DNA from 4 places in the Streptomyces sp. NBC_00557 genome. Region 2 is predicted to be linked to each of the others. Evidence: riboswitches for the same ligand, from Rfam matches in the RefSeq annotation. Region 2 holds a riboswitch; each other region holds the start of a gene.

Region 1 (2,191 bases), 2.8 Mb from region 2:
ACTGGTGGCAGAACCACAGCTCGGTGCCGTCGTCCAGGGTCAGGACGGTGCGGTAGCCGTAGGCGCCGGCCCAGCCCGCCTCGGTGACCGTGCCGCTGTGGACGGCCTTGATGAGGGTGCCGGTGGGGGCGGCGAAGTCGAGACCGGTGTGGTAGCCGGACGACCACATCGCGCCGGGCTGTCCGAAGGTGCCGGTGATCGTGTACGACACGACCGGCAGCGTGTACTGCTTGGCCAGCTCGGCCAGCCGCTTGGCCTCGGCGGCCTTCTCGGCGTCGGCCTCCGCCTTCTCCTTGGCGGCGGCGGCCTTGGCGGCGGCCTCCTTCTCCGCCTTGGCGGCCGCGTCGGCGGTCTGCTTCTCGGCGGCGGCGAGCGCGGCGGTGGTGGCCTTGCTGTCGGCCTGGCCCCGCTGCTGCTCGGCCTGGGCCATGATCCGGTTGCGCAGCGCCTCGCCCGCGTTGCCGGTCTCGGCGCTGTCGGTGGTGGTGCCGACCTTGCTGAGCCCGGTGGCGGCGGCCTCGGGAGCGGAGGAGGAGTCGCCGAAGATGTGCTCGACGGAGTCCAGGTCCGGCAGGGAGATGGAGACCGGCGGCTTGCCGGTGTTGGCGCTGGCCATGCCGCCCGCGCCGACCGCGGCCATCACGCCGACGCCGAGGACGGTGGAGCTGCGCGCGAAGCCGCCGCGCTGCTTGGCGACCCGGTGCCGGCCCCGGACCGGGGCGACGGAGTCCTCGGTGGGGTTCCACTCCTCCCAGGGGCCCTCCTCGGCGCGGTAGGCGCCGTAGCCGAAGGTCTCCGGCTCGGCCTGCTGGGGCATGAAGGGGGCTTCTGGGGCGGGCCGGTTGGACGCCACTCGGGCGTGCTCCTTTCCTTCCTCCGCCTACCGGGTTAGCTGACGGGTTCGGAGCAGGAAGGTCTCCTACGCGCGTATACCGGTCGTGGACTCTGCGAGTTCACGACGGCATCCGCGTGATTCACCCCAAGGTGGTGGTTCCCCGGTTCCCTCGCGGGATTCGGCGCGTGCGCACGGAGCCGCCTCTTGTGACGGCTGGGACGACCGCGCTGCGTTATCGAACGTTAATAGACCTGACAGGCACTTTCCAAGCCGTTCGGCTTGATCATTAAGGTTTCCGGCCGGGGACTTACCGGCCAAGACTGCGGAAAAAGGGGCGAGTTGGTCAGCGAACAGCAGCATCGGTGTTTTTGATGGTGTCTCAGATGTTATGCGGACGGCGGTCGTCCGGTCACTCTTGGTGAGGGACGGCCGGGGATGGCGTCGGGCGGCCTTCGGACTGGTGTATGCTGGAGTCACAACGACGCGGGGTGGAGCAGCTCGGTAGCTCGCTGGGCTCATAACCCAGAGGTCGCAGGTTCAAATCCTGTCCCCGCTACTGAAGGCTCAGGGCCCGGAAACCAGCTGGTTTCCGGGCCCTGGGTGTTTTCCGGCCCAGGGTGTTCCCCGGCCCGGAGTGTTCACCCCAGCAGGTGGGCGTTCGGCGCCTTGGCGAGGTCCTCCAGCTCCGGCAGGACGACCACCTGCGCGCCCCCGCCGGCCAGCACCCCGGTCCCGTCGGCCCCCGGCACGAACGTGTCCGGCTCCTGCCACGCCGTGACCACCCGCCGTACCCCCGCGCGAAGGATCAGCTCGGCGCAGGGGGCGGGCCGCGAGGCGCGCCGGGCGCAGGGCTCGAGGCTGCTGTAGACGGTGGCGCCGGCCAGGCGCGGGTCGGCCGGATCGACCTTGGCCAGCGCGGCCTCCTCCGCGTGGACCACCGCGTCCCCGCCCTCCCGCGAATGGCCGCGGGCCAGTTCCGTCCCGTCGGCGGCGACCACCAGCGCACCGACGCTGAACGCCGTCTTCGCGGGCGGGCACAGCGCGGCCAGCTCGCAGGCGGTGCGCAGCCAGTGCCGGTCGGCGGCGGTGGGCAGCGGACCGCTGCCGGGGGCCGTGGGCTCGTACCGCATGAGGACCACGTCCTCGATACGGCGGGTCTCGGTGAGCCGCAGCCGGCCGGCCTGGTAGCCGCCGGGCCCGAACAGGCGGGGCGCGGCCGGGTCGCCGACGAAAAGCGGCGCGAGGACCAGCTGCAGTTCGTCGGCGAGGCCCTGCCGCAGCAGCTGGGTGTGGACCGTGCCGCCGCCCTCGACCATCAGCCGCCGCACCCCGCGCACGTCGTGCAGGTGGGACAGC
Region 2 (2,191 bases):
CCAGGCCGGGGAACTGGCCCGGATCCGTGCGCTGACGGAGGAGATGCTGGTACGGCACACCGGGCGCACGGCCGGACAGGTCCGCCGCGACCTGGAGCGGGACCTGGTGCTGGACGCCCCCGCCGCGGTGGAGTACGGCCTGGTGGACGCCCTCGTGCCCGCCCGGCGGGGCACCCCGGGCGCACCGGACGCGAGGTGAGCCGCCGATGCTGCCGGACCTTCCGCCGCTGCCCGCGCTCACGCGCGCCGAGGGCGACCTGATCGACCGTTATCTGGAGGCCGCCGACCTGCTGGGCCGCGTCAATCCCGCGCACGGCGGCGACACCTATCGCGGGCTGCGCGCAGCCCAGGCCCTGGTGCGCAAGGCCGCAGAGCTGCGTGACGCCCTCGCGCTGATGCACCAGCGGGGCGAGACGGAGCTGCACGGGGACACGCTGGCACGGGCCCTGCGGGTGCTGGACGGTGAACGCCGGACCGCACGCGTCGCGCTCCCGCCGGACGGCGTCGGCTGATCCGGACGCCCGCGCGGCCGTACCGGACCCCGGCGTCGACGGGAGCCGACCGGACGGGAGTTGAAACGACCCGAACGACGTACCGCCGACCGGTGTATATCCGGATCGTTTTCCGGGCCTCCCGACTTGCGCACCGCGCCCGTCCGGGGTGCGCGGAGAGGCGCTTAACCCCAGGTCCGAGGGTGTGTCGGGGATCTGACGATGTCTCGAACATCACGTGGTCCACCCGAACGGGCGAGTGGTGAGTAACGCCACAAATTCCCGGATGCGTTGGGATTTTCGGACCGGCGTGGGTGAAGATCCCGTCCGACGACAAGCCCCCGCCGACCGCGGCGGGGCGGTCCGGGCGGACGCCGAGTCCTGCCGCCGCCCGGACGACCGGTCGACAGGAGTGGATCGGCAGGAGTGGAGGACCCAAGCAAGACGGGTCGCCGGGACGGATGTCCGTCCGCGCGTCACAGAGCCCTCTGTGCGCCGCGGCCGGGCGGAGGTTCCGAGCAGCCCTTGGGGTGAAGCCGCGGCAACGCGGCCGGGCAACTTCGCCAGCCCGAATCCGACAGGTCATCCTTCACAGGCGGCTGACGAAGGGTTGCGCATGACTGCGCTCAATCGTGTCCCGTCGCTCATGGCCCGGGCCGGTACGGCCTCGGCCCTCACCCTCGCCGCCGTGGGCGGCTCGATCGCGGTCCCCGGGCTCGCCACCGACGCCTCGGCCGCGACCCTGGCCACGAAAGCACTGCACATCGCGGCCTCCAAGAAGGGGGCGCCGTACCAGTACGGGGCCACCGGGCCGCGCAGGTTCGACTGCTCGGGGCTGACGCTCTACTCGTTCAAGAAGGCGGGCAAGACCCTGCCGCGTACCGCCGCCGCGCAGTACAACCGGACGCACCACATCTCCGCCCGCAGCCGCAGGGCCGGCGACCTGGTGTTCTTCCACTCGGGCTCCTACGTCTACCACGTCGGCATCTACGCCGGACACGGGAAGATCTGGCACGCACCGAGGACCGGTGACGTGGTGCGGCTGCAGAAGATCTGGACCAGGAGCGTCTGGTACGGCCGGGTCAACTGACCCGGGCCGTCACGGCGGGCCGGCCCGACGGTCCGGCAGGGTGACGCCGGCTGCCCCGGCCCGGCCCAGGCCGGCCGACCCGCCGTAGCGCAGGAGCGGCTCCAGCAGGAGGGCCGCTTCCGAGCACCGTCGGCGCCACCCCGGTGCCCGCCTGGAGCCCACGGGCGGGCCCGGGGCCGACGCGACCTCCTGCCGGCCGCGGAGGCTCCTCAGCGCCCCGGCCGCCCCGTCTGCCGGCGTAGCGACCGGCCCACCGGGGCACCGCGCCTGATGCGCCGTCCGGCGCGCCCCGACGGACCCGCGCCCCGGCGTGCGCCGCGACGCCGCACCGGTCGCGGGCGCCTTCCGGAGCCCTGCAGACGCGCCCGTTCGGCCACGATGGGCCGTACGAACGCCGTACCCCTGTCGAAGGCCTGTGCAGCCGGGTGGGCCGTATGAACGCGGGGCATGAGCGCCCTCGACGCGCCGTCCCCTCTCCGCGCCCCGGAGCAACGCCTCCCCGCCACCCCGCCCCGCCCGCTGGGCTGCCGTGCCCCTGCCGGCCGGCTAGCGGGTCCGTTCCGCCGGGAGGATCCAGGGGAGTTCGATGAAGACCGTCTTGCCGCCCTCA
Region 3 (2,191 bases), 3.7 Mb from region 2:
CGACCGTCTCGTCGGCGCCCGACATCATCGCCCCGAACCGGCAGGACACGGCCACCAGCGAGCCCGTCTTGCCGGCGAGCACGTCGAGGTAGTGCTCGACCGGGTCGCGGCCGTCGGAGGGACCGGCGGTCTCCAGGATCTGGCCGGTGACCAGCCGTTCGAACGCGAGGGCCTGCACCCGGACCGCCTCGGGGCCGAGGTCGGCGAGGATCTGGGAGGCGCGGGCGAAGAGGAAGTCGCCGGTGAGGACCGCGACGGAGTTGCCCCAGCGGGTGTTGGCGCTGTCCACGCCGCGTCGCACGGCCGCCTCGTCCATGACGTCGTCGTGGTACAGCGTGGCCAGGTGGGTCAGCTCCACGACCACGGCCGACGGCACGACGCCCGGCGCGTAGGGGTCGCCGAACTGGGCCGCGAGCATCACGAGCAGCGGCCGGAACCGCTTCCCGCCGGCCCGTACGAGGTGCTGCGCTGCCTCCGTGATGAACGGGACCTCGCTCTTGGTGGCCTCGAGCAAGCCTTCCTCGACAGCCGCCAATCCGGCCTGGACATCGGCTTCCAGAGCCTGGTCCCGCACGCTCAGCCCGAACGGCCCGACGACGGTCACGAGGGGTCTCCTGTCTGCTGGTGTCTACTGGCGATTACACGGTTTGTCGATAGGTCGCTGCCATCACTCAAGTCAGCGTATCCGGTCCCTGTTCGATCACCGATAGCGCCCACCGGTCCAGCCCGGGTGCTACCGGGCCATGACCGGTATGTTTTCGATCAAGTGGTAAAAACGTACATTCATCGACTTAACAGGAACCCACCCGCTTTGTCGCGAACGACAGGCGGGCGGAGCCTCCCCGTGCACCCTCCTCCATGCCGCCGCGATCACCTACGGCATCGGCAGACATCGCGATCACCACGACAACGACGGGCACCATGCCACGGGTTCCGCCACTCAGCCGATCCACGCAAATCCCTCATGTCGGATTTGGAATACTTTGTTATTTCGTGAGTTGGGTCACGCGCCGCCTCACAGGCGGGAACCCGCCGCACCCCTCTCCCTCTTTGCCCGGGCGGCGAGTTGAGACTTGGCAACCGCAAAGGATCAAGTACCCCACACGGCATCGATCAAGGCCAAATGGGGCATTATGTGACGCAGACACTTGTTCCCGGCGTGTGCTCTCGCATACCTTCCCGGCCGTCGGGCGGACGCCGAATCCTGCCGCCGCCCGCTCACCCATCCACGGACCATTCGTACGGCAGGAGCGGGGGACCCAGGTAAGTCGCCGGACCGGTCGGCACCGCACCGGTACGGCTAGGGGTGAAGCCGTGTCTCCTTTGGGCACGGCCGGGCACCTCCCCGCCCGAACCCGACAGCTCACCTCGCAGGCGTCGGAGAGGAACGTCCCCATGCCTGCAGCCGCTCGGCACCGCCGACCCCGCAACAGCCGCCTCGCCCGCGTCCTCGCCGCCGCCGGCACCGGCGCCGCCGTACTCGCCCTGCCGCTCATCGGCGCCACCAGCGCCTCCGCGGCCACCACCAGCGGCACCACGACCCCCGCCACCCCCGGCGGGTACCGGAACAACCTGGACGGCTGGATCCGCCAGTCGCTCGCGATCATGTCCCAGAAGGGCATCCCCGGCACCTACGACGGCATTTACCGCAACATCATGCGGGAGTCCTCCGGCAACCCGAACGCCGTCAACCTGTGGGACTCCAACGCCGCCGCGGGCATCCCGTCCAAGGGCCTGCTCCAGGTGATCGATCCCACGTTCAAGGCGTACCACGTGGCCGGCACCTCCTTCAGCCCGTACGACCCCGTCGCCAACATCACCGCGGCCTGCAACTACGCCGCCGCCCGCTACGGGTCCATCGACAACGTCAACAGCGCCTACTGACGGCCCTCCACACACCTCCACAGCCCACTCCCTGAGGGCCCCTGCGCCTCCACGGGCCCGCCCCTGAACGGTCCAGCGACTCCGGCCGCCGCCGGCGCCGCGGCCGCTCCGACCCCGGCCGCCCGGCACGTTCCCCGCACCTGACGGACGGGGGTGTACCGGGCGGCCGCCGGGCATCCGGCACGCGTGCGCGTGCGCGCGTACACGCGCACACGCGGGCCGCGCGCGGCCTTCGCCGGGCGGCCGAGTACCGATGTGCCGGCGGCCGGTCCGTCCGGTGCGCGAGGGTCAGCGGACCGGAAACAGT
Region 4 (2,191 bases), 2.3 Mb from region 2:
CGCGCAGCTCGATGGCCTCGAAGGCGCCCGTCGAGGCGCCGGACGGGACGGCGGCACGACCCGTGCTGCCGTCGTCGAGGCCGACCTCGACCTCGACCGTGGGGTTGCCTCGGGAGTCCAGGATTTCCCGGGCTACGACGACGTCGATGGACGGCACGAGCATCTCCTTCTTGGGATGTGACGCTGGAAGTGCGGGGCGTGTGCCTTGCGGCCGCGCCGTGCGACTAGAGCCTAACCGTCCCCGGGGCGCCGGCCACCGACCGACCGTCCCGTGGACGGGAGGGACACGCAGACGGTACCTATTGTTCACCGCCGGAACAAAGGGGGGTGCGAGGGAACACCAGAAGACGGCCGGGCAAAGAAAAGCCCCGCCCCGGCGCGTACGGGGGAACACGCGCCGGGGCGGGGAGCCCGTGGGGACGGGGGGTGGCCCTCACGAGGCCTCCCGTTGGGGGGCGGCGGCTGTGAGGGCGCTGTGGGCCGGATCGGAGCCGGGCGTCAGGCGCCGGCCGTCACTTGAGGTGCAGCTGCTGGCCCGGGTAGATCAGGTCGGCGTTCTTGACGATGTCCTTGTTCAGCTGGAACAGCTTCTGCCAGCCGCCCTGCACGCCGTGCTTCGCGGCGATGGAGCTGAGGGTGTCGCCCTTGACCACCTTGTACTCGCCGTCACCCTTCTTGACCTTGGCGCCGGTCGGGGTGGTGACGGTCTTGCTCGCCGACGGGGCCGTGCGCGTGGTGGAGCGGGTGGCGGCCTGCTTGCCGGTGGAGCGGGTGACGGTGCCGCTCGACGACGACTTCGTGGAGGCGGCGGGGGCGGAGCCGTTGTACGGCGTGCTGCTCAGGCCGGTGCCGCAGACCGGCCAGGCGCCCTTGCCCTGGCCCGCGAGGACCTTCTCGGCGACGGCGATCTGCTGGGCCTTGGTGGCCAGGTCGGCGCGCGGGGCGTAGGCGGTGCCGCCGTAAGCGGCCCAGGTGGAGTTGGTGAACTGCAGGCCGCCGTAGAAGCCGTTGCCCGTGTTGATGGACCAGTTCCCACCGGACTCGCACTGGGCGACGGCGTCCCACTGGGAGGCGGTGGCGGCGGAGGCGTTGCCCGCGGCCATCAGCGGGGCGGCGACGGCGGCGCCGGTGACACCGGCGAGCGCGACGGCACGGACGGCCTTGGACGGGCGGCGGTGCTTGCCCTTGGCGGAAAACAGCATGGATCGATCCCCTCACCGACGCCTGCGAGGTGAGCTGTCGGGTTCGGGCCGGTTGAGTTGCCCGGCCGCACTCCCGCTTGCGCGAGGTGCGGCTTCACCCCTAGCCGGCCGGGCAGCAACTGCTCGGCGCGGCACTTACCTTGGGTCCCCCGCTCCTGCCTACGGCGCTTGACGCGACGACTGTTCCCGGGCAACCGCTGGCAGGATTCGGCGTTGCGACTGCCGGGGCTCGTGGTGACGAGCGGTCCTGACCGTAGACACGCCGTCGGCCGAATTTCAAAGACGATCAGGGCTTCTGAGACTCATCCCACACTTTCTCCAAATCGGACATTGCGTGATCAAGTGGGGCGTCAACTAGCCCTGGCCAGCGCCGTTTTATCCGTCGGTTTTCAGGGTCTGACCGGCGGCGATGTCGTCGGGGTCGGCGCCGATGACCTTCTTGTTGCTCTCATAGAGCGCGCGCCAGCCGCCGTCGACGCCGAGCGAGTCGGCGATGGAGGCGAGGGTGTCGCCCTCGCGGACGGTGTACGTGTCCGGCCCGCGGCCGGCGTGACGGCCGGACGACGAGGACTTCTGACCGTTTGTCACACTTTCGTCCGCACTTGCGCCACGGTGACGTCCGCCACTGCTGAGCGCTCCGGTGTCGACCAGGCTCCAAGAACCGGCACTCTGCTGGTAATTGTCCGGCATGTCGGCACCCGGCGTGTCGCTGGAGGGACCGGCACTCCCCCGCGAACTTCCGGTGTCCTGTGCGCCGGACTCATGAGATTTGTCCGACTTGGGGGTGCCGGCTCCGGTGGAGTCGGCCGTGCCCGGGGTGCCGGTGGCGTCGCCCGGGGCGGGCGTGCTGCTCGCGTCCGGGGAGGGGCTGGAGGTGCCGGAGCCGGAGGAGTCGGAGCCGGACGCCCGGCCCGAACCGGAGCCATTGGAGGACGAATCAGGCAGACCGGACGAACTGGAGCCGTCCGCCGAGCCGGAGGCGCCGTCCG

Evidence for each region. Region 2 has a riboswitch for cyclic di-AMP ahead of OG956_RS31410 (C40 family peptidase). Riboswitches for the same ligand answer to the same signal wherever they lie in the genome.
Region 1: it holds a riboswitch for cyclic di-AMP, as region 2 does, so the genes downstream of both, OG956_RS18510 (M23 family metallopeptidase) here and OG956_RS31410 (C40 family peptidase) in region 2, are expected to answer to the same signal.
Region 3: it holds a riboswitch for cyclic di-AMP, as region 2 does, so the genes downstream of both, OG956_RS14520 (transglycosylase SLT domain-containing protein) here and OG956_RS31410 (C40 family peptidase) in region 2, are expected to answer to the same signal.
Region 4: it holds a riboswitch for cyclic di-AMP, as region 2 does, so the genes downstream of both, OG956_RS21035 (transglycosylase family protein) here and OG956_RS31410 (C40 family peptidase) in region 2, are expected to answer to the same signal.

What each region holds. Positions count from the first base shown of each region.
Region 1 is NZ_CP107796.1:4,303,080-4,305,270, reverse strand. Features, by position in the region: gene OG956_RS18510 (M23 family metallopeptidase) at 1-853, opposite strand, end outside; cyclic di-AMP (ydaO/yuaA leader) riboswitch at 863-1,029, opposite strand; tRNA gene OG956_RS18505 (tRNA-Met) at 1,318-1,391, shown strand; gene OG956_RS18500 (dihydrofolate reductase family protein) at 1,474-2,191, opposite strand, start outside.
Region 2 is NZ_CP107796.1:7,110,869-7,113,059, reverse strand. Features, by position in the region: gene OG956_RS31420 (ATP-dependent Clp protease proteolytic subunit) at 1-199, shown strand, start outside; gene OG956_RS31415 (hypothetical protein) at 207-512, shown strand; cyclic di-AMP (ydaO/yuaA leader) riboswitch at 975-1,104, shown strand; gene OG956_RS31410 (C40 family peptidase) at 1,108-1,581, shown strand; gene OG956_RS31405 (ATP-binding protein) at 2,128-2,191, opposite strand, start outside.
Region 3 is NZ_CP107796.1:3,423,150-3,425,340, forward strand. Features, by position in the region: gene OG956_RS14515 (polyprenyl synthetase family protein) at 1-604, opposite strand, end outside; cyclic di-AMP (ydaO/yuaA leader) riboswitch at 1,221-1,392, shown strand; gene OG956_RS14520 (transglycosylase SLT domain-containing protein) at 1,396-1,884, shown strand; gene OG956_RS14525 (HAD family hydrolase) at 2,173-2,191, opposite strand, start outside.
Region 4 is NZ_CP107796.1:4,827,022-4,829,212, reverse strand. Features, by position in the region: gene eno (phosphopyruvate hydratase) at 1-157, opposite strand, end outside; gene OG956_RS21035 (transglycosylase family protein) at 513-1,202, opposite strand; cyclic di-AMP (ydaO/yuaA leader) riboswitch at 1,207-1,379, opposite strand; gene OG956_RS21030 (transglycosylase family protein) at 1,578-2,191, opposite strand, start outside.